Regions from separate parts of the Geodermatophilus sp. SYSU D00705 genome, predicted to be linked through region 2. Evidence: riboswitches for the same ligand, from Rfam matches in the RefSeq annotation. Region 2 holds a riboswitch; the other holds the start of a gene.
The links. Region 2 has a riboswitch for thiamine pyrophosphate ahead of ACI78Q_RS15225 (ECF transporter S component). Riboswitches for the same ligand answer to the same signal wherever they lie in the genome.
Positions count from the first base shown of each region.

Region 1 (14,711 bases), on a different contig from region 2:
CCATCGCCGCCGCCCAGGCCGCCGCCGAACAGGCCAAGCTCTCCGGTGAGGGTGAGCGGGCCCGCCGCTCGGCGCTGGCGGAGGCCGAGGCGATCGAGGGCGCCAAGCGGGGTGAGGCAGAGAAGCTGCGCCGGCAGGCCGTCGCGGACGCCGTCGAGCGCGAGGGTCAGGCCGAGGCGGCCGCGATCCTCGCCCGCGGGCAGGCCGAGGCCGAGGCGCTGGACGCCCGCTCGGAGGCCTTCGCGAAGTACGGCGAGGCGGCGATCCTGGAGATGCTGGTCAAGGTGCTCCCGGACGTCGTCCAGGCGGCCGCCGCCCCGCTGGCCGGCGTGGACAAGATGACGGTCATCTCCGCCGACGGCGCCGGCTCGCTGGGCCGGTCGGTGGCGGCCAACGTCGCGCAGGGCCTGCAGCTGTCCGGCGACCTCACCGGCGTCGACGTCGCGGCGCTGCTGCGCCGGCTGGGCGGGGCGGGCGCGCCCGGCGCGGACGGTGCCTCCCGGGCCACGGACGGCGCCACCCGCATCCCGATCGTCCCGGCCACGGGTGAACCGCCGGCGAGCTGACCGTCAGAGCCGGTCCGGCCAGGTCTCCCGCTCGTGCGCCGCCCGCCAGAACTCCAGCTCGTACCGGGTGGCGACGGTGAACGCCCGCAGCATCGCGGGCTCCGCCCCGGGCGACGCGAGGGCGGCCGCGTCCACCAGTGCCCGGGCCTCGCGAGCGGCGTCCTGGAACGCCGGGGAGTCGTAGGCGGCGACCCAGCGCAGGTACGGGTGCCCGGGGACGAGCGCGGCGGTCCGGGCCAGCCGCGCGCCGACGTCCGCGTACACCCAGTAGCAGGGCAGCGCGGCGGCGGCGCCCACCGCGTACGGAGCCGTCGCCGCCGCGGCCACCAGGTAGGAGACGTAGGCCAGGCAGGTCGGTGAGGGCACCGGGTCGCCATCCGGCCGGTCGGCCGGCCGGAGCTCGGCGGCCAGCAGGTCGGCGTGCAACTGGCGCTCGACCGTCGCGGTCGTGGCCGCGGACGTCGCCCAGAAGGCCGCGGCGGCGGAGTCCGGGGCGCGGGCGGCGAGCAGGGTCAGCGCCCGGGCGTACTCGGCGAGGTAGAGGGTGTCCTGCTCCAGGTAGTGCCGGAAGGTGGCCGGCGGCAGGGTGCCCGAGCCCAGCTCTGCGAGGAAGGACAGCTCGTCGATGGCCACCCGCAGGCCGGCGGTGGCCGCCCAGGCGCGCTCGGTGAACCGCTCGGTGGACGAGGTCACGACGGCCAGATGCCGGCGAAGTGGTGGACCGGGCCGGCCCCGGAGCCGATGCCCAGCCCGGCGCCGCCGACCAGCGCGGCCTGCAGGTAGTCCCGCGCCCGCTCCACCAGGGGCAGCCAGTCGCCGGCGCCCTCCGCGGCGGCGAGGGCGGCCAGCGCCGAGGAGAGCGTGCAGCCGGTGCCGTGCGTGGCCGAGGTCGCCACCCGGGGCCGCCGGGTGGGCGTCGCGCCGGCCGCGGTGACCAGGACGTCGACGCTCTCCGCCCCGCCCAGGTGGCCGCCCTTCAGCAGCACCGCCCGCGGGCCCAGCGCCAGCAGCGCCTCGCCCTGCCCGACCAGCCCGTCGACGTCGGTCGCGGGCGCGGCGTCCAGCAGCGCCGCCGCCTCGGGGACGTTGGGCGTGACGAGGTCGGCGAGCGGCAGCAGGGTGGTGCGGACGGCGTCCACCGCCGACTCGTCGATCAGCCGGTGGCCGCTGGTCGACACCATGACCGGGTCGCAGACGACCGGGCCGGCGGGGCGGGTGGCCAGGACGCCGGCCACCGCGGCGACCACCTCAGCCGTCCCGAGCATGCCCAGCTTGGTGGCGGCGACGGGGACGTCGTCGAGCAGCGTGTGCAGTTGCTGGGCGACGAACTCCGCCGGTACCGGGTGCACGCCGGTCACGCCGCGGGTGTTCTGCGCGGTGAGGGCGGTCAGCACCGCCGTCCCGTAGGCCCCGAGGGCGCTGAAGGTCTTGAGGTCGGCCTGGATGCCGGCCCCGCCGCTGGGGTCGCTGCCGGCCACGGTGAGCGCGACCGGTACCCCGGCCCGCCGCGGGGGCGCGTCCGGCGCGGTCACCGGTGCGCCCCCGCGGCCCGGCCGGCGGCGATCCCGGTCCGCAGGGCGCGAGCCGCCGCCTCCGGGTCGGACGCGGCGCAGATCGCGGACACCACGCAGATCCCGTCGACCCCGGTGCGGGCCACGTCGGCCGCCCGGCCGGCGTCGATGCCCCCGATCGCCACCGCGGCCAGGCCACCGGCACGGGCGGCGGCCGCCAGCGCGGCGGCGCCCGCGAGCCCCAGCCCCGGAGCGGCGTCCGGCTTCGTGGGGGTGGCCCACACCGGGCTCAGCCCGACGACGTCCACGGTGCCCGCGGGCAGGGCCAGCGCCGCGTCGAGTTCCGCCGCCGAGGAGACGCTCACCCCGAGCAGCCGGTCCGGCCCGAGCAGCGCGCGGGTCTCCCCCGGCGGCAGGTCGTCCTGTCCCACGTGCGCGCCGTCGGCGCCGGCGACCACGGCGACGTCCACCGCGTCGTTGACCACCACCGCCACGTCCGGCCGGTCGGCGAGCGCCGTCTGCACCGCCCGGGTGAGCGCCAGCAGCTCCCGGCGGGAGGCGGTCTTGTCGCGCACCTGGACGGCGGTGACCCCGCCGGCCACCGCGGCGCGGACGACGTCGGCGACCGGCCGCGGGTGGCACAGCGCGGTGTCGGTGACCAGGTAGAGGGTGGGGTCGAAGCGGGTCACCGGGAACCCCGGATGTCGGCGCCGGCCAGGGAGTCGCCGTCCAGGGCGTCGAGCGCGTCCAGCCACGCGGGCGCGAAGGTGCCCGGGCCGTCGGCGAGGTCGGCGGCGACCTCGGCGGCCAGCGCCACGTGGGCGTGGGCGGCGACGGTGCCGGTGAGGGCGTCGCCGGTGGCGGCGACGTAGGCGGCGACCAGCGCACCGAGGGCGCACCCGGCACCGGTGGTGCGGGTCAGCAGTTCCGAGCCGCCGCCCACGCGGACCGTCCGCCGCCCGTCGGTGACCAGGTCGACCTCGCCGCTGACGGCCACCACCCCACCGGTCCGGCGGGCCAGGTCGGCCGCGGCCGGGGCCGCGGCGTCGGTGCCGGCGGTGCTGTCCACCCCACGGCCGCCGCTGCCCGCGCCGGCCAGCGCCATCACCTCGGAGGCGTTGCCGCGGACCACCGTGGGCCGCAGCCCGACCAGCTCGGTGGCCAGCTCGGTGCGGAAGACCAGGCCGCCGACGGCGACCGGGTCCAGGACCCACGGCGTCCCGGCGGCGGCCGCCGACCGGGCGGCCAGGCGCATCGCCTCGGCGGTGCGGGCGTTCACCGTGCCCACGTTGACCAGCACGGCGGAGGCGACGGCCGCGAAGTCGGCGGCCTCCTCCGGGGCGTCGACCATGGCCGGCGCCGCGCCGGCGGCCAGCAGGGCGTTGGCGGTGAGGGTCTGCACGACCGTGTTGGTCAGGCAGTGCACCAGGGGGGTGGTGGCGCGCAGGGCCGCCCGGGCCGCGCGCAGGTCGTCGGCATCCACGCCGTGACATCCCTTCGCCAGTACGAACTGGAGCAGGTTCGACGGGTGTGCTCTCAGTCCCCTGCGGGGACACCCCGTGTCACTTCCGCCGCCGAACCTAACAGCCGGGCCCTCAGACCGCGGCGGTCACCGCGGGCCGCGCGACCGGGACGGCCGGGCGGGGCGACGGCCGGAAGCCCCTGGCGATGAGGACGGCGGCGAGGCTCATCTCCCAGACGGTGACGGGGAGGGCGGCGACCATGCCCCACACGGAGACCTGTTCGTAGAGGCCGAACAGGATCGCGGTGGACGACGCGAAGACGACCGGTCCGCCCACGATCCCGAGGACGGCGATCCAGCGCGGCACGAGCCGGGACCGGTACACGAGGACGGCGAGCAGCAGGCTGTTCACCCCGATGACGAGGCCGGGGCCCAGCAGGAACGTCCGGTCGTGCAGGGCGACCAGCGACCGCGCGACCGCCAGCAGCCCGGCGTCGTCCGTGCCGGCCGCGGGGTCCTGCCGCAGGGTGACCACGGACAGGAGGCTGACGACGCCGACGACGATGAGCGCGGCCTCGAGCAGCCGGCCGCAGACGTAGGCCAGCGCCATGCCCTCGCCGTGCCGCCTGACCACCGGGTACAGCGTGACCGCGGTGCCGATGCACGAGGCGGCGAGCACGACCTCGAGGAAGCCGCCCCACAGCACGTGGGTGTCGGCACCGGCGCCCAGGACGTAGCCCGGGTCGCCCAGCACCGGCTGGTACAGCGCCAGCGCCACGACCGCGGTCACCGCGGCCACCACGAAGAACGTCCCCGCGACGACCGCGGTCCCTCTGTCCGTGCTCATGTCGTTCCCTCCCGGCTGAGGTGTACGGCGTACACCGATGCCGGAGACGGTAGGTGTACGTCGTACACCGGTCAAGGGCTAGGCTCGTCAGGGTGGCCTCGGCGGGGAGCTCGTCGGGGCGAGCTCGTCGGTGGGAGGGAGCCGCGATGCCCCAGCAGGCAGCCGGCGCGCGGCGCGTCCCGCTCAGCCGGGAGCGGGTGCTGCGCGCCGCGGTCCAGCTGGCCGACGAGGCCGGGATCGACGCGGTCAGCATGCGGCGGCTCGCCCAGGAGCTGGGGGTCGTGCCGATGGCGCTGTACAAGCACGTCGCCTCGAAGGAGGAGCTGCTCGACGGCGTGGTCGACGTCGTCATCGGCGAGTTCGAGGCGCCCGACCCGTCGATGGACTGGCGGACGGCGGTGCGCGAGCGGGTGCTCTCCGCGCGGCGGGCGGTGCTGCGGCACCCGTGGGCGCGGCAGGCCATCGAGTCCCGCACCCGCCGGACGCCCGCCGTCCTCGGCTACATGGACGCCGTGACCGGCACGTTCCGGGCGGGGGGCTTCTCCGCCGACCTGACCCACCACGTGATGCACGCGCTGGGCAACCGCATCTGGGGCTTCAGCCCGGAGCTGTTCGACGAGGCGCCCGGTGCGGACGCGCCGGCTCCCACCCCGGAGGAGCAGGCGGCCATGGCGGCGGAGTTCGCCCAGCGGTACCCGCACATCCTCGAGATCGCCGTGGCCGCGAACGAGGGCCCCGGGGCCGGGTCCGGCTGCGACGAGCAGTTCGAGTTCGAGTTCGCCCTCGACCTGCTGCTGGACGGGTTCGACCGGCTGCGACAGCAGGGCTGGAGCTCTCGGCCGGCCTCCGTGCCCGGCTGACGGGACCGGACGGGCTCAGGCGTCGGTCAGCGCCGTGGCCGGCAGCCAGTCGGCGTCCAGCAACTCGGCGATCTCCTGCAGGGACGACGTGTCCGCGCCGGCGGTCGACCCGCTGACCGCCAGCCGCTCCACCATCACGCGGGCGACCTGCTCCTCCACGGTGTCCTCCGCGAAGGCGACCCGCCACGGGGAGACCTGGCCGTCGCGGTGCGTGCGGCCGGTGACCTGCCGGGCCTGGATGCCGGAGAACCGCGGCTGGTGGAACAGCCCGACCCGCGGGGTGGCCGAGGCGGCGGACCCGCTCGGCAGCAGCTCGCCGGCGTGCAGGCTGATGGAGGCGGTCACGGTGAACACGCACACCGGCGCGGCGCCGGTCTGGAAGCGCAGCCGCTCGGCCTCGACGTCGAACCGGTCGCGGCCGTAGATGGCGGCGACGGGGATCCCGGAGTCGAGCAGGGCCTCGCGGATCGGGTCGGCCGCCGTCTCGACGAACTCCACCGAGACGGCCACCTGCCGCTCGGCCTCCACCTGCGCCCTGACCCAGTCGACCGTCGCCTGCGCGCGGATCAGGCCGGCCTTCTGCCGGAACCGCAGCAGCGCCGCCCGGCCGCGGGCGCTCTGCCGGGCGCGCCGGGCCAGTTGCATCTCGGTCCGGAACTCCTGCCACTCTGAGTCGTAGGCGGACCGCTCGGCGGGGGTCAGTGCGACCGGCGTCCCGGTCACCGACACCGGCCCCCAGGGCGCCGGCCGGTGCAGCGTCGCCGGTGGGGTGCCGTCGGCGAGCCACCCCTGCAGCCGGGCGAGGTCGGCGCGGCGCTCGTCGGCGTCCTCGGTCCAGGCCCAGCCGTAGCGGCCGCGTTCCACGTGGAACCCGTGCTCGGCCAGCCGGCCGGGCAGGTCGGACCAGGCGCGCAGCGGCTCGCCGTGCCGCTGCGCGAACTGCGGCGCGAGGTACGGCAGCTCCAGCGGTGTGTGCGCGGGGGTGGCGGTCGCGGCGATGACGAACGGCGCGTCCTTGACCCGGCCGGCGCCGGAGACGGCCTTCCAGTGCTTCCACCGCTGGGTCGTGGTGTGCCGGACCATGTGTGCCTCGTCGGCGATCACCACGTCGAACCGGAACTTGGCGACCTTGGCCAGGCGGTCCCAGGTGGTGACGCACCAGCGCAGCCCGCCGTCCCCGAACCCGGCGATCGAGCGCGTCCAGTGCGGGATGGTGATCGCGGCGGGGCGGTCCGCGACGACGAGCACGGTGCGGCCGCCGCGCTGCGCCGCGACCTCGCGCGCGGCGAGGACCGCGGTGCCGGTCTTGCCGACGCCGGGGTCGTCACCGAGCAGGAACACGCGGTGCCCGGCCTTCGCGGAGGCGGCGATCGCCGCGGCGCCGGTGAGCTGCTCGTCGCGCGGCTGCATCGGGCGGCCGGCGGGGAGCGGACGCGGCATCGGGTTGAGCTCGTCCTCGAGGAACCGCTCGAAGGTGTACGGCGCGGGGGCGTGGGGCGCCAGCTCCGGCGGCAGCTCGCGGCCGACGTACACGTGGGCCTGCAGGTCCGGGCGCCACTGGGCGCCGGGCGCCGGCGCGCGGAACGGGACGGCGAGCACCCACACCCGCTCCCCCGGCCCGGCGACCGGCGGCTCCGGGGCGGGCTTCGCGGCGCGGCGGGCCGGTGGCTTGCGGCGGGTGGCGGTCGTGCTGCGGGTGGTGGACCGGGTCGTCGTCCGGCGGCGCCGTCCGGGCATGGGTGCGCTCTCCTTCGTCGGCGCCGAGGGCGACCGGTGACTTCGTCGGCCGTCGACGGTAGGTGGGGAGGCCGCGGGGATCTGGTGGAATCGCCGGGTGACGACGAACTCCGACGAGCGGCTGCACGCCCGGACGCTGGGGGACGCCGGCCCGCGGGTGGTGTTCGTGCACGGGTTGTTCGGCCAGGGGAAGAACTGGACGACGATCGCCAAGGGCCTCTCGGCCGATCACCGCGTCACCCTGCTCGACCTGCCCAACCACGGGCACTCGCCGTGGACCGACCGCGTCGACTACGTCGACATGACCGGGATGGTCGCGGCGGAGCTCGAGTCGTTCGGCGAGCCGGTGACCCTCGTCGGGCACTCGATGGGCGGCAAGGTCGCGATGCAGCTCGCGCTGCGCCACCCGGAGTTGCTACGCGCCCTCGTCGTCGTCGACATCGCGCCCACGGAGTACCCCGTGTCCGGCGGCCGCACCGACGACGAGGACGAGGAGGCCTCCCCGTTCGGCGCGTACATCGCCGCGATGCGGGCCCTCGACCTCGACGCGCTCACCAGCCGCGAGGACGCCGACGCCGCGCTGCGCTCCGCCGTCCCGAGCCGGATGGTGCGCTCGTTCCTGCTGCAGAGCCTGGTCCGCGAGGGGCTCGGCGAGGGCGGCGGCTGGCGGTGGCGGCTGAACCTGGAGCTGCTCGAGCGCGACCTCGGCGAGCTGCGCGGCTTCCCCGAGCCGCCGCCGGGGGCGCGGTACGACGGGCCGGTGCTGTGGATCGCCGGGGCCAACTCGCACTACGTCCTGCCCGAGGACCGGGAGCGCATGGACCGGTTGTGCCCGAACACCCGGCTGGTGCGGGTCAAGAACGCCGGGCACTGGGTGCACTCCGAACAGCCGGAGGTGTTCCTCGAGACGCTCAAGCGCTTCCTCGCCGCGGTCGAGGGGCGGGACGGCACGGCCTGACGGGGGTGCCGGCCGAGCGGCAGGTGCTCGGCCGGCGCTCCCGGTACCGAGCGACCACACCGTCCGGCCCGGCCCTCCACGCGGACGGCCGGCGCCGCCGTGTCCACCGGTCGCGACCGGGGTGGGTCCGGGCCAAGATCGGCGACATGACCGACCCCCGCGCAGGACAGCCGGCCCGGCCGGACGACCTCATCGACGTCGCCTCGCTGGTCACCGCGTACTACACGTTGGAGCCCGACCCGTCGGACCCGGCGCAGCAGGTGGTGTTCGGTACCAGCGGTCACCGCGGGTCGGCGTTCGACGCGGCCTTCAACGAGGCGCACATCCTCGCCACCACGCAGGCGATCTGCGAGTACCGCACGGCGCAGGGCTACGACGGGCCCCTGTTCGTCGGCCGCGACACGCACGCGCTGTCCGAGCCGGCCTGGGCCAGCGCGCTGGAGGTGCTCGCCGCCAACGACGTGACCGTGCTGGTCGACGCCGCCGACCGGTACACCCCCACCCCGGCGGTCAGCCACGCGATCCTGCAGGCCAACCGGGGGAAGAGTTCCGGGCTCGCCGACGGCATCGTCGTCACCCCGTCGCACAACCCGCCCCGCGACGGCGGGTTCAAGTACAACCCGCCGTCCGGCGGGCCGGCCGACACCGACGCGACGAAGACGATCGCCGACCGCGCCAACGAGCTGCTGCGGGCCGGGCTGGAGGGTGTGCAGCGGATCCCGTTCCGCCGGGCCCGCGCGGCGGCTGCGGCGCACGACTTCCTCGGCGACTACGTCGACGACCTGCCGTCGGTCCTGGACGTCGACGCGATCCGGTCGGCCGGCGTGCGGATCGGCGCGGATCCCCTCGGCGGCGCGAGCGTCGACTACTGGGCCGCCATCGCCGATCGGCACCGCCTCGACCTCACCGTCGTCAACCCGCTGGTCGACCCGACCTGGCGGTTCATGACGCTGGACTGGGACGGCAAGATCCGCATGGACTGCTCCTCCCCCAGTGCGATGGCCTCGCTCATCGGCAAGCGCGCCGACTACGCGATCGCGACGGGCAACGACGCCGACGCCGACCGGCACGGCATCGTCACCCCGGACGGCGGGCTGATGAACCCCAACCACTTCCTCGCCGTGGCGATCTCCTACCTCTTCTCCCACCGGCCCGAGTGGGGCCAGGACACCGCGGTCGGCAAGACCCTCGTCTCGTCGTCCCTCATCGACCGGGTGGTCGCGGGCCTCGGCCGGCGCCTGGTGGAGGTGCCGGTCGGGTTCAAGTGGTTCGTCCCCGGCCTGCTCGACGGGTCGGTCGGCTTCGGGGGTGAGGAGTCCGCGGGCGCCTCGTTCCTGCGCCGCGACGGCAGCGTCTGGACGACGGACAAGGACGGCATCCTGCTGGCGCTGCTGGCCAGTGAGATCCAGGCGGTGACCGGCAGCTCGCCGTCCCAGCTGCACGCGGAGCTGACCGCGAGCTACGGGGAGTCGGCGTACGCGCGGGTCGACGCCCCGGCCTCCCGGGAGCAGAAGGCCAAGCTCGGCAAGCTCTCCCCCGGCGACGTGACGGCGACCGAGCTGGCCGGCGAGCCCATCACCGCCAAGCTCACCAGCGCGCCGGGCAACGACGCCGCGATCGGCGGGCTCAAGGTGACCACCGAGAACGCCTGGTTCGCCGCCCGCCCCTCCGGCACCGAGGACGTCTACAAGGTGTACGCGGAGTCGTTCAAGGGCCCCGACCACCTGGCGCGTGTGCAGGAGGAGGCCCGCGCCGTCGTGACCGCGGCGCTGGGTGGGAGGTGACTCGGTGGCTGACGTGGCCGCGCTCGACCTGACCGCGCTGGTGCGGGAGCTCGTCGGCCGGACGACGGTGTCGGGGGACGCCGCCGCCCAGCGCGACACCCTCGGCGCGCTCACCGAGGTGCTGCGCGAGCGGGCGCCGCACCTGGAGGTCACGGAGGGCCGCGACCCCGACCACCCGTGGACCCTGCTGCGCACCCCCACCGACCCGGGCCGCCGGCAGCTGCTGCTGGCCTGCCACGTCGACACCGTGCCGGTGCCCGACCCCGGCGCGTGGTCCCGCGACCCCTTCGGCGCCGAGCTGGACGGCGGCCGCGTGTGGGGCCGGGGTGGCAGCGACATGAAGGCCGGCGTGGTGGCCGCGGCCGCCGCGCTCGCCGCCGCCGACCCGCAGACGCCGGTCGCGCTGCTGCTCACCAGCGACGAGGAGATCGGCTCCCAGGGCGCCGCCGCCGCGGCCGCCGCGGTCGCCGACCAGGCGGTGGGCGCGGTCGTCGTCCCGGAGGCCACCGGCAACCAGGTCGTCCTCGGCCACAAGGGTGCGCTCTGGCTGGCCGTCCGGACGGCCGGGCGGGCCGCGCACGGCTCCACGCCCGAGCGCGGGCACAACGCCGTCCTCGACCTCGTCGCGCTGCTCGCCCGCGCGGGCAGCGCCCTGCCGTTCCGCACCGACCCGTTCCTGGGCACCGAGACGTGGAACCCCGGCGTGGTGGCCGGCGGCACGGTGCCCAACGTCGTCCCCGACCGGGCCGAGGTGGTGGTCGACATGCGCACCGTCGCCGCCGGCGACGAGCTGCTGGCCTGGTGGCGCGGCCAGCCGGAGGTGGCGGACGTCGACGTGCGGGTCGACCTGCCGCCGGTCGGCACCCCGGCCGACGACCCGTGGGTGGCCGCGCTGCCGGCCACGGTGCTGCCCACACCGGCCACCTACTTCACCGACGCGTCGGTGCTCGGCCAGGTCGTGGGCGGCGCCCCGATCGTCGTCTGGGGTCCGGGCACGCCCGCGGTGATGCACGCCGTCGACGAGTACGTCGAGCTCGCCGAGCTCGAGCAGGCAGCCGCGGCGTTCACCGACGTCGTCGCCCGCTGGCGCGGCTGACCGCAGCCTGCTCCCGGCACGTCCCCAGGGCGAGGCAGGTCACGTCTCGATACACGGGTGTATCCGATACAGTCGTGCATCGTGACGAGCGAGGACCTCGACCGGCCCAAACGCCGCCGTGAGGTCACCGTGGAGCGGCTGCTGGACGCGGCGCTGGAGACCTTCGCCGAGGTCGGCTTCGCCGCGGCCAGCGTCGAGGACATCTGCCGCCGCGGTGGCTTCACGCGCGGCGCGTTCTACTCCAGCTTCCGCACCAAGGACGAGCTGTTCGCCGCCCTCTACGAGCGGGAGACCCGGCGCGAGCTGTCGCGGGCGGAGGAGCAGCTGGCCGGCCTCGAAGGGGAGGACGACCCGGTCGCGGCCGCGGTCGAGCGCTGCCTGAACACGCTCCGCGCCGACCGGACGTGGGTGCTCGTGCACACCGAGTACACGTTGCACGCCGCCCGGCACCCCGAGGCCGCCGCCGCGCTGCGCCAGCACACCGCCGCCATGCACGCGCAGGTCGCCACGCTGATCGAGGGCGCGGTCACCCGGCTGGGGCTGCGCCTCACCGTGCCCGCCGGGCAGCTGGCCCGCGCCCTCATCGCCCTGCACGAGGGCACCGTCCTGCGGTCGGTCGCCGACGACGCCGTCGACCCGTCCACCCCGGGCGACCCCGACCTCGAACACACCGCGCTGCTGCTCCTGCTGCGCGCGGCCGTCTCCCACTGAACCCGGAGCACTCGACACCCATGGCAACCCTGCTCGCCCGGCTCGGCCGGGCCGCCTACCGCTCCCGTCGGCTCGTCGCCGCGATCTGGGTGCTGGTCCTCGCGGGCGTCGTCGCCGTCCTGGTCACCGCCGGCGGCGAGTTCGACGACACGTTCACCATCCCCGGCTCGGAGTCCCAGGCCGCCCTCGACCGGCTGGCCGAACTGCAGCCGCAGGCTGCGGGGGCCAGCGCGCAGATCGTCTTCGCCGCCCCCGAGGGCGCCGGCCTCGCCGAGCCGCGCTACCAGCAGGCGATCGCCGAGGTCGTCGCCGCGGCCGCGCAGGCGCCGCAGGTGGCCGCGGTCGCCGACCCCTTCACCAGCCAGGCGCTCACCCCCGACGGCCGCGCCGCCCTGGCCACCGTCCAGTACGAGGTCCAGCGCGAGGCCCTGGACGCCGGCAGCCTCGACGCCCTCGAGGAGACCACCGCGGCGGCCGAGGACGCCGGCCTGGAGGTCGCCGTCGGCGGCAACGCGTTCGGCACGACCGGGGTGCACATCGGCCCCACCGAGTTCGTCGGTGTCGCCGTCGCCGTCCTGGTGCTCGTGCTCACCTTCGGCTCGCTGCTGGCCGCCGGCATGAACCTGCTGACGGCGATCGTCGGCGTCGGGGTCGGCCTCGGCGGCCTGCTCGGCGTCTCCAGCCTGATCTCGCTGTCCTCGACCGCGCCCACGCTCGCCCTGATGATCGGCCTGGCCGTCGGCATCGACTACGCGCTGTTCATCCTCTCCCGGCACCGCACCCAGCTGGCCGCGGGCATGCACCCGGAGGAGTCCGCGGCCCGCGCCACCGGCACGGCCGGGACGGCGGTCGTCTTCGCCGGCCTCACCGTGGTCATCGCCCTCGCCGGCTTGTCGGTCGTCGGCATCCCCTTCCTGAGCGTCATGGGCCTGGCCGCCGCCGCCACGGTGCTGGTCGCCGTCGCCGTCGCGCTGACCCTGCTGCCGGCCCTCATGGGCTTCGCCGGGCTGCGGCTGGCGCCCAGGCCGGGGTCGCGGGCCGCGACGCGGGAGGCCGCCGTCGCCACCGGGGCCGGCCGGCGTTCGATGGGCGAGCGGTGGGCCACCCTGGTCACCCGACGCCCGCTGGTCACCGTCCTGCTGTCGGTGATCGGGCTCGGCGTCCTGGCGATCCCCGCCGCCCAGCTCCAGCTCGCGCTGCCCGACAACGGCGCCGCCGCCGAGGACACCAGCCAGCGGCAGGCCTACGACCTGATCAGCGAGACCTTCGGCCCCGGACTCAACGGCCCGCTCGTCGTCCTCGTCGACGGCCTCGACCCGGCCACCGCCCAGCAGGCCGCGGGGCAGGTCGCGGGCGCCATCGGCGGCACGCCCACACAGACGCCGGGGCAGTTCACCGGCGGGCTGACCGACGTCGCCTACGCGGTCCCGACCGTCCTGCCCGAGGGCACCGCCGCGCTGGTCACCGTCGTCCCGGAGAGCGGCCCACAGGACGAGGCGACCAGCGACCTGGTCACCGCGCTGCGCGACCTCGCGCCGCAACTGGAGGAGCAGACCGGCGCCGACGTCGCCGTCACCGGCCAGACCGCGGTGGCCATCGACGTCTCCGACCAGCTCGACGACGCGCTGCTGCCCTTCGCCCTCGTCGTGGTCGGCCTCGCGGTCGTCCTGCTGCTCCTGGTCTTCCGCTCGGTGCTCGTGCCGGTCAAGGCCGCCGTCGGGTTCCTGCTGTCGGTCGGCGCCTCGTTCGGCGCGGTCGTCGCGGTGTTCCAGTGGGGTTGGCTGGCCGACGTGTTCGGCGTCCCGACGACGGGGCCGATCATCAGCTTCATGCCCGTCATCCTCATGGCGGTGCTGTTCGGCCTGGCCATGGACTACGAGGTCTTCCTCGTCTCCCGGATGCGCGAGGAGTTCGTGCACGGCGCCCCGCCGCGTCCGGCGGTCCTGGCCGGCGCCCGGCACGCGTCGCGGGTCGTGGTCGCCGCCGCGCTGATCATGTTCTCGGTGTTCGCCAGCTTCGTGACCATCGACGACGTCATCGTCAAGGCGATCGCCTTCGGCCTGGCCGTCGGCATCCTGCTCGACGCCTTCGTCGTGCGGATGACGCTGGTCCCGGCGGTCCTGGCGCTGCTGGGCCGATCGGCCTGGTGGCTGCCGCGCTGGCTGGACCGCCTCCTCCCCGACCTCGACGTCGAGGGCGCGAAGCTCGGCCCGGTCTCCACCGTGCCTGCGCGGCGCGAGCCGCAGCCGGCTGCACACTGAACGGCATGCACGGGGACGGTCAGGCGCAGGAGTGGGACGCGGTCCCGCCGGGACAGCAGGCACCCCCGGCGGGCCACGGCCCGCCGCCGGCCTACGGTCCCCCGCCCGGGTACGCGCCGCCGGCCTACGGTCCCCCGCCCGGGTACGCGCCGCCGGCCGGGTATGCGGCGGCACCCGGGTACGGCACCCCCGGCTACGGTCCACCTCCTGGGTACGCGCCGGGCTACGGCCCGCCGCCGACCTACGGTCCCCCGCCCTGGTACCCGCCGCCGCCCGGCTACGGCTGGGCCTGGCCGTCCGCGCCGGTGGCCTGGCCGGACGGGCCGGCACGGCCCGGGGTGGCGACGGCGGCGAGCGTGCTGGGCTTCGTCACCGGCGGCCTCACGGCGCTGGCCTCGCTCGGGTTCCTGGCGGCCGTGGCCGGTGGGGACGACGACGCCGTGACGGCGCTCCTGCTGCTCGGCCTGCCCTGCGCGGCCGGGCTGCTGGCGGGCGCGGCCCAGCTGCTGCGCCGCCGTCCGCCGGCCCTGCTGTTCGGCTCGGCGCTGGCGGCGGTGGGGGTCCTGCTGCTGACCCTGCTCGTCGGCTGGGCGACCCTCGGCGACAGCGACCGGGCCGGGCTGACGGCGTTCGTGGTGCTCGCCGCGCCGCTGCCGGTGCTGACGGCGGTCTACGCCCGGCTCGGCCGGGTGACCGGCTGGGCCGCCGCCGGAGCACCCGCCGGAGGGCCACCCGCCGGACGGTGAGGGGTCGTCATCGGCGGCGGGCGGACTTGTCCGCGTACATGGCGTCGTCGGCCTCGCGGATGAGCAGTTCGTAGGCCAGTTCCGGGTCGGTGCCCCCGGCGACGGTGCCGATGCCGATGCTCATGCCCAGCGGGACGACCACCTCCCCGATCGTCAGCGGCTCGGTGAGGGT
Region 1 covers NZ_JBJGYT010000003.1:82,306-97,016, forward strand. The annotation lists gene ACI78Q_RS03325 (flotillin family protein) at 1-566, shown strand, start outside; gene ACI78Q_RS03330 (TenA family protein) at 570-1,259, opposite strand; gene thiD (bifunctional hydroxymethylpyrimidine kinase/phosphomethylpyrimidine kinase) at 1,256-2,098, opposite strand; gene thiE (thiamine phosphate synthase) at 2,095-2,766, opposite strand; gene thiM (hydroxyethylthiazole kinase) at 2,763-3,560, opposite strand; TPP riboswitch at 3,553-3,647, opposite strand; gene ACI78Q_RS03350 (DUF4386 domain-containing protein) at 3,673-4,386, opposite strand; gene ACI78Q_RS03355 (TetR/AcrR family transcriptional regulator) at 4,533-5,246, shown strand; gene ACI78Q_RS03360 (helicase) at 5,262-6,983, opposite strand; gene ACI78Q_RS03365 (alpha/beta fold hydrolase) at 7,081-7,941, shown strand; gene pgm (phosphoglucomutase (alpha-D-glucose-1,6-bisphosphate-dependent)) at 8,088-9,725, shown strand; gene ACI78Q_RS03375 (M20 family metallopeptidase) at 9,730-10,821, shown strand; gene ACI78Q_RS03380 (TetR/AcrR family transcriptional regulator) at 10,903-11,532, shown strand; gene ACI78Q_RS03385 (MMPL family transporter) at 11,553-13,793, shown strand; gene ACI78Q_RS03390 (hypothetical protein) at 13,799-14,539, shown strand; gene ACI78Q_RS03395 (diguanylate cyclase domain-containing protein) at 14,547-14,711, opposite strand, start outside.
Region 1: linked by a shared signal. The riboswitch ahead of thiM (hydroxyethylthiazole kinase) and the one ahead of ACI78Q_RS15225 (ECF transporter S component) in region 2 are both predicted to bind thiamine pyrophosphate.

Region 2 (14,711 bases):
GGCGCAGCGGGACGGCGGCCACCGGCTGGCCGCTGGTGCGCTGGACCCGCAAGCTGCGCGCCGACCCGCTCGACCGGCTGCACCTCGGCGCGGGGCAGGGCTCGGCGCGCACCTCGCTGCCCGCCGCGGGCGCGGTGCAGAAGGCCGCGGTGACCCGAGCCGTGCGGCAGGCACGCGAGTCCGCGGGGGAGGGCCTGCCGCAGGCGTGGCGGGACGACCTGCGGCGCACGGTCGAGGTCTCCGAGGAGCGCCTGGCCGACGAGCTCGACCGCGCCGTGGCCGGCACCGACCTCGGGCCGCAACGCACCCCGCTGTGGCAGCGGGGCGTCGGCGGCCTGCAGTGGCTGCTCGTGCTGGCGGCGCTGGCCGGCGCGCTGTGGCTGCTGGCGCTGGTGGTCCTGGGCTTCTTCCAGCTGGACGACGTCGTCCCGCTGCCCCGGGTGGAGGGGCTGCCGCTGCCGACGCTGCTGGTGGTCGGCGGGCTGCTGGCGGGGGCGTTGCTGGCGCTGCTGGCCCGGCCGCTGGTGGGGGCCCGGGCCCGCCGCCTGGCCCGCCGGGCGACGCAGCGGCTGGAGGCCGCGGTCGACGTGGTGGCGCAGGAGGAGGTGCTGGCCCCGATGGCGGCGGTCCGGGAGGACCACGACCGCTTCTGCGCGGCGGTCACCCGGGCGGGGAAGTAGCGGCCCCGCTGCGCTGAGCCCGGTCTGTGCGCACATCGTGGCCTCACGGCCGTCGAGGCCACGGAGAGTGCACACACCGGCGGGAGGGCCGCGATGCGCTCAGTCCCGCGGGATCTCCGGGGCGCGCGGCTCGGGGACGCGGTCCTGCGCGGTCTCGACCGGCTGCCGGCCGTTGGGGAGGCGGGCCCAGACGTGCTTGCGGCCCGGGCGGCCCTCCCAGCCGTAGTCGCTGGACAGCTGCGCCACCAGGTGCAGGCCCATGCCGCCCAGAGCCGGGTCGCGGTCGATCGCGGGCACGGGCGGCCGGTCGGGTGCCTCGTCGCTGAGGTCGATCAGCCAGCCCCCCGGGCCGGCCACCACCAGGGCGCGGACCGCGCCGCCGCCGTGGCGCAGGGCGTTGGACGCCAGCTCCTCGAAGACCAGCAGCAGGCCGTCGCGGGCGTCCTCGGTGGAGGACGAGGAGACCGACGGGTGCGCGATGCGGGCCCGCAGGTCCGACCGCACCCGGGAGACCACGTGCATCGTCTCCAGCTGCCAGTGCCAGACGTCGCCGGGCACGGAGGGGACCGGCGCCTGCGGCCACGTCTCCTGGCCCAAAGGGACCTCCTCCGCCGGTGCTGAGCGTCAGCCGGCCGTCGTCGTGCGGCCGCCCCCATCCTGGCCGAAGGAACGCGGTCCTGCAGCGGCGGGGGGCCGGAGCCACTGGAGGCGTTCCCGTCGGCCAGCCGGGGGCGGCAGACTGACGCCCGTGGAGGAGCTCTGGCGCGACCTGAGTCGGGTAGTCCTGGCCGACCGTGCGCTGGACGACGTCCTCGGCGAGGTCACCACCATCGCCGCCCGCAGCATCCCGGGTACGGAGTCGTCCTCGATCACCCTGATCCGCGGCGACAAGGCGTTCACCGCCGCGTACCACGGGGAGATGGCGCTGGCCGCCGACGAGCTGCAGTACGAGCAGGGGTACGGGCCGTGCATGGACGCCGGCCGCGGCGGCGTGGTGCTGCGCGTCGACGACATGGCCACCGAGCGGCGCTGGCCGGACTACGCGGCCCGCGTGCGGGCCATCGGCGTCCGCAGCTCGCTGTCGATCCCGCTGCCCTACCAGGGCAACTCGATCGGGGCGCTGAACAACTACGCGTCCGCGCCAGGGGCGTTCGCCGGCCCGCAGTCGCTGGCCGCCGCACTCGAGGTGGCCGATGCCGTGGCCGTCGCGGTGGCCAACGCCGACGCGCACGACCGGCTGGGTGAGCAGGCCCGCAACCTGCGGCTGGCGATGGAGTCCCGCGCGGTCATCGAGCAGGCCAAGGGCGTGCTCATGGCGCAGCGCCACATCGACGCCGAGCAGGCTTTCGAGGTCCTGCGGGAGGCCTCCCAGCGTTACAACCGCAAGCTGCGCGACATCGCCCTGGGCATCGTCGACTCCACGTACGGCGGCCCGGCTACCCGACCGCCCGACTGAGCGCCTCCAGCCGGCCGACCAGGAACTCCACCGCCGCCGGGCTGTCCACGGTCTCGGCGACCTCGACGGCGGTGGGGGAGCCGGACACGCGGCGCCGGTCGACCAGCGTCTGGCCCCGGCCGGCTCCGAGCGTGGTGTCGACGACGACGTCCCGCCGCACCGTGCCCACCGTGCCGGGGACGATCGCCTCGCCGAGCGCCAGCGCGTCGTGGACGACGACGCCGGCGGTGCCGTACGGCGAGCGGGCGTGGTCCACGTACTGCTGCAGGATCGCCGCCGCGGTGGCGCCCACCGGGCCGGCGGCGGCGAACCGGGCGATCCCCTCGGCGTCGAGGACCGTGGGCAGGGTGACGTCGAGCCCGACGAGGACGGTGGGGACGGCCGAGCCGAGCACCCGCTGGGCGGCCTCGGGGTCGGCCCACACGTTGAACTCGGCGGCGGCGGTGACGTTGCCGCCGCGCGCCGCGGAGCCGCCCATGAGCACCAGCCGGCCGATCCGCTCGGCGGCCTGGGGGTAGGTGGCCAGCAGCAGCGCGATGTTGGTCCACGGCCCGATCGCGGCCACGGTCACCGGCGTCTCCGCGCGCAGCAGCAGCTCGGCGAGGGCGACGACGGCCGGCCGCGGGTCCACGGTCGCCGGCGAGGGCGGCAGCTGCACCCCGCCCAGGCCGGTGGTCCCGTGCACGTGCCCGGCCCGCTCGGGCTGCCGGTACACCAGCGAGTCCCGGGCGCCGGCGGCCACCGGGACGTCGCAGCGCCCGGCCAGGTGCAGCACGCGCAGCGCGTTGTCCGTCGTCTGCGCGAGGTCGACGTTGCCGTGCACCGTGGTGACCAGCTGCAGGTCCACCTCCGGGCTGGCCAGCGCCAGCAGGATCGCCAGCGCGTCGTCGATGCCGGGGTCGGTGTCGATCACCAGGGGGGTGCGGTCGGCCACCGCGCCATCCTGTCAGCCGGGGAGTGCGGGGCCGGCCGGGCCGACACGCCGGGACCGGCGGGCGTGTCCCGGGGTGACCGACGCGCTGACCAGCGGCTTCCACGCTCAGCGGGGCACGGCTTGTCGACAAGACCCCGCCGCGGGCGAGGGGTGACCGACCGGTCCGGGGAGGCCGCACAACGGTTCGGTCACGCGCCCTCCAGGAGGTGTCGCGGAACGCCGTCCGCGCGGGCCGTCGTCCCTACCTTTCTGCATGTCCGCGGCACCTTCCCCGGCCGCGGCGACTACCTGCAGGAGGACGGCATGGCGATGGACCGGGCACAGGTGCTCCGCTCGTCGCGCGTGCCCGACGACCTGACCCTGAGCGGGCTGCTGGACGTCCTCGACCGCGCCGACGACCTGCCGCTGCGGGGCCGTCCCCGCCCGGCACGCGCCGTGGTGCTGCGGCCCGGCCAGGCGCGCAGCACCCGCCCGGCCCGTGGGGTGCGTCCGCTCCCGCCCGCCCGGCCGGTGCCGGTGCCGCGGCCGCGGCCGCCCGTGGTCCAGCCGCCGGTCGTCGCGCCGGAGCCGGCCGTCCGGACGCAGCCGCGCCCGGGTCTGGGGGCCCGGTTGCGCACGTTCCCCCGCGGCCTGGCGGCCCGGCTGCGCACCGTCACGCGCCGCCTGGCGCTGTGGGGCGCCGGCCCCGGCGGCGCGAACCTCGCCTGGGGCCGCCCCGTGGCCCCCGCTCCGCGTGCCGACGGCCCGGTGGTCCTCACCGAGCTGCCCAGCACGCCCACGATCCAGCCCGTGGCGCCTTCCCCCGCTGCGGCGCTCGTTCCGGCCCGGGCTCCCCGGCCGGTCGCCCCGCCCCGCGTCCCGGTGGTCCCCCCGCTCGCCCGGCAGGTGCCGGCACCGCGGCCCACCCCCTCCCCGGGAACCGCGCCGGCCGGGCACCGCCCCGGGAGCGCACGGGCCTCCGGCCCGGCCCGGGCGCGCGGTGACCCGCGGCCGCCACCGGCCCGGGGACAGCCGCACGGTTGACCCCCAGCGCGACCCCGGCCCCGCCGCGGACGCCGTCCTCCGCACCGCCTGCCAGCCGCCGGCCGCCGGTTCCCGTTCCCCCGGGAACCGCTCCCGTCGCCCCGAACCCGTCCTCCGTACTCCTGGCCGACCCCGCACCGCCCGGTCGTCCCCTCCGACGCAGCACCTGCGCCGGCACCGCCGTCCCGCTCCACCGGTCCTCGCCTCGACCTCCCGCCGACTGCGCACCGACGCAGCGCGCGGACCCTCCAGGGAGGCGCAGACCGCTGGGCGGCCGGCCGCCGGCACCGGGTCGCCGCCGGACCGGGACGCCCCGTCCCGCCGCCACCCGCGCCCCCGGGTGCGCCGGCACCGACGGACGGCGCTGCGGGGGACCGAGCCGCCGGTCCGCCACCGGCGACCGGGAGTCGACGGAGCCGACCGGTCCGGTCGGCACGGGAGCCGGGCCGGCAGGCACCGCGACGCTGGACGCCCGCGACCACCGGCCGTGTCCTCGTGCCGGCGGACGACGAGTCCGCCTCCCTGCCGAGACGGCGGGCGCCCCTCCTGGACCGGGGGCGCCCGCCGTCTCGTCGTACTCGGGGCGTATCCATCCGGTGACGGGCTCGTTGCTCACGGTGGAGATCCCCTCCACGTCGCGGCGGTCCGTCCGCCACGGTCCCGCCTCCCCCTGACCCCGGGGGCGGGGCCTGTCGACGCGGTGTCGATTGCGGCACAGCAGGTGGCGCCGACGGCGTCGCCATGAGAGAAAGAGGGGCCGGCCGTGAGTCCGGAGCGCCCCCCGGTGGTGCCGACGAGGCCGCGCCACGTCGGTTCCCCCCTCGTCCGGCCCAGGAATGCGAGTGAGTCCACCGTGAGCCCGGACCGGCTGCGCCACGACGAGCGCCGCCCCGACACCGAGCTCGCGGCGGCGCGCCTGCGGCAGGACCTCGCGATCGAGGCCGCCGGCATCGGCAGCTTCGACTGGGACCTCGTCAGCGGCCGGCTGGCCTGGGACGACCGCCTGCTGGAGATCTTCGGCTACACCCGGGACAGCTTCGACGGCAGCATCGAGGCGTTCGCCGCGCGCCTGCACCCCGACGACGCGGCGCGGACGCTCGAGGCGCTCCAGCACGCCATCGAGACCTGCGGCGACTACGAGGCGGAGTTCCGGGTCGTCCTTCCCACCGGGGAGACCCGCTGGGTGCAGGGCCGCGGGCGGGCGCTGACCGACGAGCGGGGCACCGCCGTCCGGCTGCTCGGCGCCGGCTACGACAGCACCAACCGCCGGCAGGCCGACGCCCGTGTGGCCCGGGTCCTGGAGGCGATGAACGCCGCCTTCTTCGCCCTCGACCGCGAGTGGCGGTTCGCCTACGTCAACGCCGAGGCCGAGCGGGTGCTCGGCCGGTCGCGCGAGGAGCTGCTGGGCGGCGACATCTGGGCGCTCTACCCGGCGGCGGTCGGCAGCGACTTCGAGGTCAACTACCGCGGCGCCGCGGCCACCGGCGAGGAGCGGGTCTTCGAGGCGTACTACCCCGCGCCCCTCGACGCCTGGTACGAGGTGTGGGCGTGGCCGGGCCCAGACGGGCTCTCCGTCTACTTCCTCGACGTCACCGAGCGGCGGGCGGCGCAGGCCCGCGCCCAGAGCAGCGCGGCCCGCCTGGCCGTCATCGCCGAGGTCAGCGCGGTGACCGGTGCGACCCTCACCGCCGGCGAGGGCGAGGAGACGGCCCTGCAGCGGCTGGCCGAGGGGGTCGTCCCGGTGCTGGGGGACTGGGTGATCGTCAGCCTCTCCGGCGAGGACGGCCGGATGCGCGACGTCGCGACCTGGCACCGCGACCCGGCCGAGCGCGCGACCGTGGCACGCTACGCCGACCTGCGGCTGGCCTCGATCCAGCCCGACGCGCCCGTGCTGCGCGCGCTGGGCAGCGGCCGGACGCTGACCGTGGAGGACGTCGGCACGGTGGTGGGCCGCACCCTCCCGCCGGGCGAGGTCCGCGAGGTGTTCTGGCGGCTGGCGCCGCGGTCGGCGGTGACCCTCCCGCTCTCGGCGCGGGGCCGGACCCTCGGCGCGCTGAGCATCTACCGCTCGGCCGACCGGCCGCTGGCCGACGCCGACGACGTGGCCGCCGCGCAGGAGGTCGCCTCGCGCGTGGCCCTCGCGGTGGACGGTGCCCGCCTCTACGAGCAGCAGCGCGGGCTGGCCGCGGGGCTGCAGCGCAGCCTGCTGACCGCTCCGCCGGCGCCGGACTCCGCCGAGATCGTGGTCCGCTACCGGCCCGCGGTGGAGGCCGCCGAGGTGGGCGGCGACTGGTACGACGCCTTCCTGCAGCCCGGCGGGGCGGCGGTGCTGGTCATCGGGGACGTCGTGGGCCACGACACCGCGGCCGCGGCGGCCATGGGCCAGCTGCGCGGGCTGCTGCGCGGCATCGCCTACCGCCAGGGCATCGGTCCGGCGCAGGTGCTCAGCGACCTCGACGCCGCCGTCCAGGGGCTGGGCATGCCCACGATGGCCACCGCCGCCGTGGCCCGCGTGGAGCAGACCCCCGAGCAGCGGGCGGCCGGCCTGACCAGCCTGCGCTGGTCCAACGCCGGGCACCCGCCGCCGCTGCTGCTGCACGACGACGGGCGGGTGGAGGAGCTCGCGGGCAGCCGCCCGGAGCTCATGCTGGGTGTCGACCCGGCCGCGCCGCGCACCGAGAGCGTGGTGACCTTCCGGCGCGGTGCGACCGTGCTCCTGTACACCGACGGCCTCGTCGAGGGCCGCGACCTGCCCCTGGACGACGGCATCGCCCGCCTCCGCACGGCGCTGGAGGAACTGGGCGGCCTGCCGCTGGAGGAGTTCTGCGACGCCGTGATCGAGCGGCTGCGCCCCTCGGGCCCGCAGGACGACATCGCCCTGGTGGCGATCCGCCTCCACCACCAGGACTGAGCCCTCAGGGGGTCAGGACGGCCCACACGTGCTTGGCGCCGGCGGCGGTGTACCAGCCGTGCGCGGTCGCCAGTTCGGCGATCAGGTAGAGGCCCAGCCCGCCCTCGCTGGGGTCGCGCCCCACCGCGGGGGAGGGCGGGGTGCTGACGGCGGCGTCGGAGACCTCGATCAGCCAGCCCTCGCCGGTGGTGCGCACCGCGGCCCGGACGTGGCCCCCGCCGTGGCGCAGCGCGTTGGAGGCCATCTCGTCGAGGGCCAGGATCAGCCGGTCCCGCAGGTCGGCCAGCCCGGGGCAGGCCGCGGTGAGGTGCCGGCGCAGGTCGGCGCGCACGCCGGGCAGCTCCGCGACGGCGACGAGTTCCCAAGTCAGGGCCTCGCAGGCAGGCGGTGGAGTCGCGGACGGCCAGATCGGCCGGGCCGTCTCCCGTGTCACGCCGATGGTCCCCTCACGTGCTCGACATCGCCCGGCAGGCGCAGCGGTGCCCGGCCCGCTGGCGCGCCGAACACCTGCGTATACGCCCGGCGGCGAGCCGCTAAACCTGTCTGTAACCGGTCTCACACGGCCGCCATCTCGGCCAGTCTCCGGACGGTGTTCCAGTTCCGTCCGGTCCCCGCCACGCCGAGCAGGGTGTCCCACTTCCAGGCGCCCAGCGGGGTGTTGCTGATGCCGTCGGGCAGCCACAGGAACAGCTCCCGGCCGGTGACCCGGTACTCGCCGGAGTCGGCCGGCGGCAGCGCCGCCACCCGCCCGGGGTCGGGGGCCCGCGGCAGGAAGGTCACCAGGTACCGGGCCGGGTCGGTGGCCACCGAGCCCAGCGGGTCGGCGGCCACGACGGCGGCCACCTCCGCCCCGGTCCGGACGACGACGGGCACCGCGGCGCCGAACCGCTCACGCACCGCCGTCTCGACGTCCTCGACCAGCTCGGCCTCGCTCAGCGGGCTGTCCAGGACGACGTTGCCGCTGCGCAGGTGGGTGCGCACGTCCCCGTGGCCGCGGGCGGTCAGGACCTCCCGCAGGTCGGCCATCCCGATCTGGCGGGCCCGGCCGACGTTGACGCCGCGCAGCAGGACGACGTAGCGGGTGCCCACGATCGGCACCGTAGCGGCGCGGACGCCGGATCCCGGTCAGCCGAGCAGCGGGTCCCACGTGCCGAGCGCGACACTGGCCCCCACCGCGACGGCGCAGACCGCGGCCGCGGCGGCGACGAACCAGCCGTCGCTGCGCCGGAGCACCGACCCGCGGGCGTTCGTGCGCGGTACCCCGGAGTCGAAGCCGCGGGCGTCCATGGCGGTCGCCAGCCGGGTGCCGCGGCGCAGCGCGGCCACCAGGAGGGCGAAGGCGGTGCCGGTGAGCAGCCGGGCCGCGGCGACCGGGTTCGCCCCGGCGGCCACGCCCCGGGCGCGGCGGGCCGAGCGGATGGTCTCCCACTCCGCGGCCAGCAGCGGCACCAGCCGCAGCGCGGCCAGGGCACCGTAGGCGAACCGGGTGGGCACCCGCCAGTGCACGGTCAGCGCGTCGGCCAGCCGCACCGGGTCGGTGGAGGCCACTAGCAGCACGCCCGGCAGCGCCAGCGCCACCACCCGCAGCCCCCACGTGGCGCCGCTGAGCCACGCGGCCGCGCCGTCCAGCGCACCGAAGGCGACGTTGACCCACGCCACGCCGGCCGCGCTCAGCAGCAGCGGCCAGGTGCGGCGCAGCACCTCCCGGGGGCGCGTGAGCCCGGCGGCCGGGAACAGGGCGAGCTCCGCGGCGAGGACGACGGCGGGGGTGACCGGGTCGCCGCTGACCAGCAGCACCGCGGTGAGCAGGGCGATGGCGGTCAGCTGGGCGACCGGGTTGACCGCCGACAGCGGGACGGGCCGGGCCGGGCCGAGCGCGAGCGGCGCGGTCACGGCACGGCCACCGGTGCGCCGAGGGGGAGGACGTCGTCGGCCAGCGCGGCGACGACGGCGGCGTCGTGGGTGACCAGGCACAGCGCCCGGTCGCCGTTCTGCTGCTCGGCCAGGAGCGCGACCAGCTCGGCCCAGGTGTCGCGGTCCTGGCCGAAGGTCGGCTCGTCGAGGACCAGCACCCGCGGCCGGGTGGCCAGCGCCGTGGCGACCGACAGCCGCCGCTGCTGGCCGCCGGAGAGCGTGAACGGGTTGGCCTCGGCCAGCGGGGCCAGCCCGAGCCGCTCGAGCAGCTCCTCGGCGGTGGCGTGGGCCTGCGCGGCGCCCGCACCGGACCGCAGCGGCCCCAGGGACAGCTCGTCGCGCACCCGGCCGGTGAGGAACTGGTGCTCCGGGTGCTGGAACACCGTCCCGATCCGCTCCACCAGCTCCGCCGCCGGCCAGCGCGACGGCGGCCGGCCGGGGCGGCGCAGGCCCGCAGTGAGCACCGGCGCAGCGGTCACCCGTCCGGTGGTGGGCGCGCGCAGCCCGGCCAGCAGCAGGGCCAGCGTGGACTTGCCGGTGCCGTTGGGGCCGGTCACCGCCAGGGTGCGGCCGGCGCGCAGGACGGCGTCGGTCGGGGGCAGCGCGGGGACGGCGGACTCCCGGTGGGTGTACCCGGCGGCCTCGGCGGCCAGCAACGGCTCCCCGGGCGGGTGCGGGCAGCGGTCGGGGAACCGCAGCGGGGCCGGCGTCCACCCGGGACCGTGCTCGACGGTCCCCCCGCCCGGCAGCAGCTCCACGACCCAGTCCACCAGCGGCAGCCACGCCTCGACGTCGTGGTCGACGACGACCAGCGTGGCGCCGCGGCCGGCGACGGCCCGGGTGACCGCGCCGCGGACCAGCGCGGCGCCGGCCGGGTCGAGCTGGGCGGTCGGCTCGTCGAGCAGCAGCAGCCCGGGCCGCGGGGCGAGCGCGCCGGCCAGCACCAGCCGCTGCTTCTGCCCGCCGGACAGTGCCCCGGTCGGCCGGTCCCGCCCCAGGTCGAAGCCGACCGCGTCCAGCGCCGCGTCGACGGCGGGCCAGATCACGGTGGGGGGCGTGCCGGCGTTCTCCAGCCCGAACGCGACGTCGTCCCCGGCGCGGGTCATGACCAGCTGCGCGTCGGGGTCCTGGAAGACCATGCCGACCCGCTGCCGCCGCCGGTCGGGCGGGGCGCCGTCGACGGTCAGCACGCCGTCGGCGTCCCCGCTCTCCGGGTCCAGCAGGCCGCCCAGCGCCCGCAGCAGCGTCGACTTGCCCGACCCGGAGGCGCCGGTGAGCAGCACCCGCTCACCGGGGTCGATCCGCAGGTCGACGTCCCGCACCGCCCAGGCCCGCCGCGTGGCGTGCCGGAAACCCCACCCGGCCAGCGCGACGGCGGCCGGGCCGGTGCCGCTCAGTGCCGGGTGCGGCCGGAGGCGAACGACGACAGGGCGCCGCTGGCCGCCAGCGCCCGGGTGAGCAGCACGCTTCCGACGCCGGCGACGACCGTGGTGCCGGCGACGACGAGGACGACGTAGGTCGTCTTCCAGCCCCCGGTCCAGTCCGGGTAGTAGTAGAGGAGGTCGAGGACGGCGGCCATCGCACCGGCCAGCGCCGCCGACAGCAGCGCCGGCACCCAGCCGAACCAGCGGTACCGGAACGCGGCGAACCCGGCCTCGCCGGCCAGGCCCTGCAGGATGCCGTAGACGATCGTCGTCGTCCCCCAGGCGGAGCCGAGCAGCGCGGAGACGACGGCCGCGATCAGCTCGGCGAACAGCCCCGCGCCCGGCTTGCGGACCACGAGCGGCGCGAGTACCGCCGGGACCAGCCAGACGCCGTACATGAAGGCCTGCCCGGGCGGGAAGGCGGCGAACGCCGCCCCGGTGCCCGCCCACAGCAGGCCCCAGGCCCAGAAGACGACGCCGAAGGCGACGCCGAGGACGGCGGTGACGACGATGTCGACGGTGCGCCAGCGGCTGGGACGCCCCCGGGTGGGCGCAGCCGACGACGGACGGACGGCCTGCTCGGCCATGGTCTTCCTCCAGACTCCCTGCGCCGGCATGACCCGGATCAGGTTCGAGGGTCTGCGGGATCCCGCACTCTCAGCGCCGAAGCGCTCCCCTGCTGTGTGTTCGGTTGTGCCGCCCAGCGTAGCCCCTCGCCGAACACGCGATCATGGCGCCGTGACCACCGGAGGCGGCTCCGGAGTGGTCACGACGCCATGATCGGCGGGAGGGCGCCTCAGCCGAGGGCGAAGCCCAGGAGCAGGTGCCCGTTGAGCCCGATGATCAGCGCCGCGACGACCGCGCCGGCGACCGTGGTGACCGGCCGGTTCACCCAGGAGCCCATCACCGCGCGGCGGGAGGTCAGCCACAGCAGCGGGACGAGCGCGAACGGGATGCCGAAGGAGAGGACCACCTGCGACCAGACCAGCGCCGTCGTCGGGTCCCCGCCCAGCACGAGCACCGCGAGCGCCGGGGCGAGGGTGATCAGCCGACGGGCCAGCACCGGGATGGAGCGGCGCAGGAACCCGGCCATGACCACCTGCCCGGCGTGGGTGCCGACCGAGGAGGAGGCGAAGCCCGAGGCCAGCAGCGCGACGGCGAAGGCCAGCGCCGCGCCGGTGCCGAGCTGGTCGCCGAGCCCGGCGTGCACGCTCTCCAGCGACGCGATGCCGTCGTCGGCGGTGAACAGCTGCGCGGCGATGACCAGCATCGCGGCGTTGACCAGCCCGGCCAGGCCCATGGCCACGAGGACGTCGATCCGCTGGGCCTTCAGCAGCCGGCGGCGGCCGCTCTCGGTGCGCCCGGCGGTGACGACGTCGCCGTATCGGCCCGGGGTGAGTGCCGAGTGCACGTAGATGACGTGCGGCATCACCGTGGCGCCCAGGATGCCGGTGGCCAGCAGCAGGCTCTCCGAGCCGGAGAACGACGGCACCATGCCCGCCGCGACCCCGCCGGCGTCGACGCCGGAGCTGAGCAGCGTGTAGCCGAAGCCCAGGCCGATGACCAGCAGCAGCCCGGCGATCACCCGCTCGAACGGCCGGTGCCCGCGGGACTGCGCCGCGAGCAGCACGAACGCGACGACGGCGGTGATGACCCCGCCGACCGGCAGCGGCACCCCGAACAGCAGGTACAGCGCCACCGCGCCGCCGACGATCTCGGCCAGGTCGGTCGCGATGGCGACCGCCTCGGCCTGCACCCACAGCCCCCGGGCGACCGGGCGGGGCAGGTTCTCCCGGCAGAGGGTGGCCAGGTCCCGGCCGGTCGCCAGCCCGAGCTTGGCGGTCAGCGACTGGATGAGCATCGCCATGAGGTTCGCCGCGACGATCACCCACAGCAGCGTGTAGCCGAACGAGGCGCCGCCGGAGAAGTTGGTCGCGAAGTTGCCCGGGTCGACGTAGGCCACCGCGGCCACGAACGCCGGCCCCAGCAGGGGCCAGATCCGGCGGCGGCTGCCCGGGGCCGGCCTCCGATCCGGCGAGCCGACCAGGGTGGTCGGGAGGACGGCGGCCTCGGTCTTCGACAGGTACACGGGGGCCTCGCAGCGGTGCGACGGGTGGGTGAGCGCTCCTCGCTGTGCCCGCGCGCCCTGACACGCCGGGGCCAACGTGTGGCCCCCGCGGGCCGAGGTGAGGCTGTCCTACGCGGTGCCGCCGTCCCGCCGCTCGGCGGCCGCGACGACCGCCCCGATCCGGCGGGCGTGCGCGCCGCGCCAGTAGAGCCGGTCGCAGGCCGGGCAGCGCGAGAACTCGTCGTAGGTGCGGCGGGTGCCCGCCGGCAGCCGGTCGGCGACCTCGGCCTTGGCCACCGGGGTCAGGCGCGCGCCGCAGGCGGTGCACCGGGTGAGCGGGGCCAGCGGGGGAGCGAACCGGTCGAGGACGTCGGCCAGCTGGTCGTCGGGCCGGCTGCCGCGCACCAGGGCGCCGCGTCCGAGTGCCCGGCGCATGAGCAGCCCGCGGTCCTGGGTGAGCAGGGCCCGGCCCTCGGCGTTCGCGCGCTCGACCAGCTCCGGGTCGTCGGCGTCGTTGGACCACGCGGCGTCCACACCGAGCAGCCGCAGCCGGCGGGCGAGGGCGCCCAGCCCGACGTCCAGCAGGAAGCCACCGGGCGGGGCCGGCTGGGGCCGCGGCACGGGGACGAGGTCCACCACGCCGTCCGGGTGCGCGCGGTCCTCCGGCCGGGCCGGGACGCCGTCCAGCCGCAGCCCGCCCACCTCGGTCGGCGGGACGCCGGCGGCCCGCAGCACGTGCCCCAGCGTGGCGTCCGGGTCGAAGGCCAGCCGCCGCTCGCGGGACGGGCGGTCCCGCGGGCGGAGGAGGAAGGCCAGCTCCGGCGGCACCCGGACGACGACGGCCATCGACTCACGCGACGACGCGGAGGGTCTCCATCGACGGGTCCGCGGCGTCCGGGACGAGCATCCCGGCCCGCACCCCCGTGGTCAGGTGGTCCACGACGTCCTGGCTGATCCGCTCGCCGGGCGCCAGCACCGGCACGCCCGGCGGGTACGGGCTGACCAGCTCGGCGGCCACCCGCCCGACCGCCTCGGCCGCGGGGACCTGCTCGACGCGGGCGAAGAACGCCTCCCGGGGCGTCATCACCTGCTCCAGCTCGAGGCCCTGCGGCGACGGGAGGTCCACGCGCGGTGATCGCTCCATCGACGGTGCGCCGTCCACCAGGGCCCGCATCGCGTCCAGCAGCGCCTTCTCGGTCTCGTCGTCGTCGGCGTGGGTGATGCGGGCGTTGACGCGGAAGGTGTCGGCCGCGCCGAGGTCCACGTGGCAGGCGGCCCGCACCCAGTCCCCGGCCTGGAAGCCGGTGATGCCCAGCCCCCGGACGTCGACGGTGATCGCCAGCGGGTCCAGGTCGAAGGCGCCGCCGGTGCCGATGACCTCCCGGCCCATGACCGCCAGGCCGGGCATCGCGGCGAGCTCCGCCCGGATGCGCGCGGCCCGCTCGATCGCCGTCCCCAGCAGTTCCTCGCCCTGCTCGACCATGTGCCGGCGCCACCCGTCGAGGGTCAGGTAGACCAGCGACGAGGAGCTCGTGGTCCCCAGCAGGTCCTCCCGCTGCTTGAGCACCTCCGGGTCCACGCGGGAGCCCTTGAGGTGGAACACCGAGCTCTGCTCGATCGCCGCACCCATCTTGTGCACGCTGGTGACGACGACGTCGGCGCCGGCGTCCATGCCCCACGCCGGCAGGTCGGGGTGGAAGGGCAGGTGCGCGCCCCACGCCTCGTCGACGATGAGCGGCAGGTCCCGCTCGTGGCAGACCTCGGCCACACCGGCGATGTCCGCGCAGGTGCCCCAGTCGGTGGGGGTGATCAGCAGCATGCCCTTGGCGCCGGGGTGGGCGACGAGGGCGCGGCGGACGTCCTCGGGCTCCGGCGGGTGCGCCAGGTGCCGCTCGTCGTCGAAGTGCGGGTGCACCCAGACCGGGCGGATGCCGCTGATGATCAACCCCGCCACCACGGACTTGTGCGCGTTGCGGCTGACCAGCAGCTCCTCGCCGGGGCCGGCGACGGAGATCATGGCGCTCTTCACCGACAGCGAGCTGCCGCAGGTGGAGAAGAAGGCCTTGTCGGCGTCGACGGCGTCGGCCATGAGCTCCTCGGCCTGGGTGGTGACGCCCTGCGACTCCCGGCGGTCGTCCAGCCCGTTGAGCGAGAGGACGTCGGAGGCGAAGACGCCCTCGCCGACGACCTCGACCACCCGCGGGTCCGCGCCCCTGCCCTGCTTGTGCCCGGGCGGGCCGAAGACGACGTCGCCGCGGCGGCGGAACTCCTGCAGGGCCTCGAGGACGGGCACGCGTGAGT
Region 2 covers NZ_JBJGYT010000018.1:65,091-79,801, reverse strand. The annotation lists gene ACI78Q_RS15275 (GTPase) at 1-680, shown strand, start outside; gene ACI78Q_RS15270 (ATP-binding protein) at 780-1,277, opposite strand; gene ACI78Q_RS15265 (GAF and ANTAR domain-containing protein) at 1,429-2,136, shown strand; gene ACI78Q_RS15260 (nucleoside hydrolase) at 2,117-3,070, opposite strand; gene ACI78Q_RS15255 (hypothetical protein) at 3,374-4,093, shown strand; gene ACI78Q_RS15250 (SpoIIE family protein phosphatase) at 4,947-7,004, shown strand; gene ACI78Q_RS15245 (ATP-binding protein) at 7,009-7,437, opposite strand; gene ACI78Q_RS15240 (DUF1697 domain-containing protein) at 7,560-8,093, opposite strand; gene ACI78Q_RS15235 (energy-coupling factor transporter transmembrane component T family protein) at 8,130-8,897, opposite strand; gene ACI78Q_RS15230 (ABC transporter ATP-binding protein) at 8,894-10,240, opposite strand; gene ACI78Q_RS15225 (ECF transporter S component) at 10,312-10,929, opposite strand; TPP riboswitch at 10,927-11,030, opposite strand; gene ACI78Q_RS15220 (Nramp family divalent metal transporter) at 11,139-12,431, opposite strand; gene ACI78Q_RS15215 (Mut7-C RNAse domain-containing protein) at 12,540-13,256, opposite strand; gene ACI78Q_RS15210 (aminotransferase class I/II-fold pyridoxal phosphate-dependent enzyme) at 13,261-14,711, opposite strand, start outside.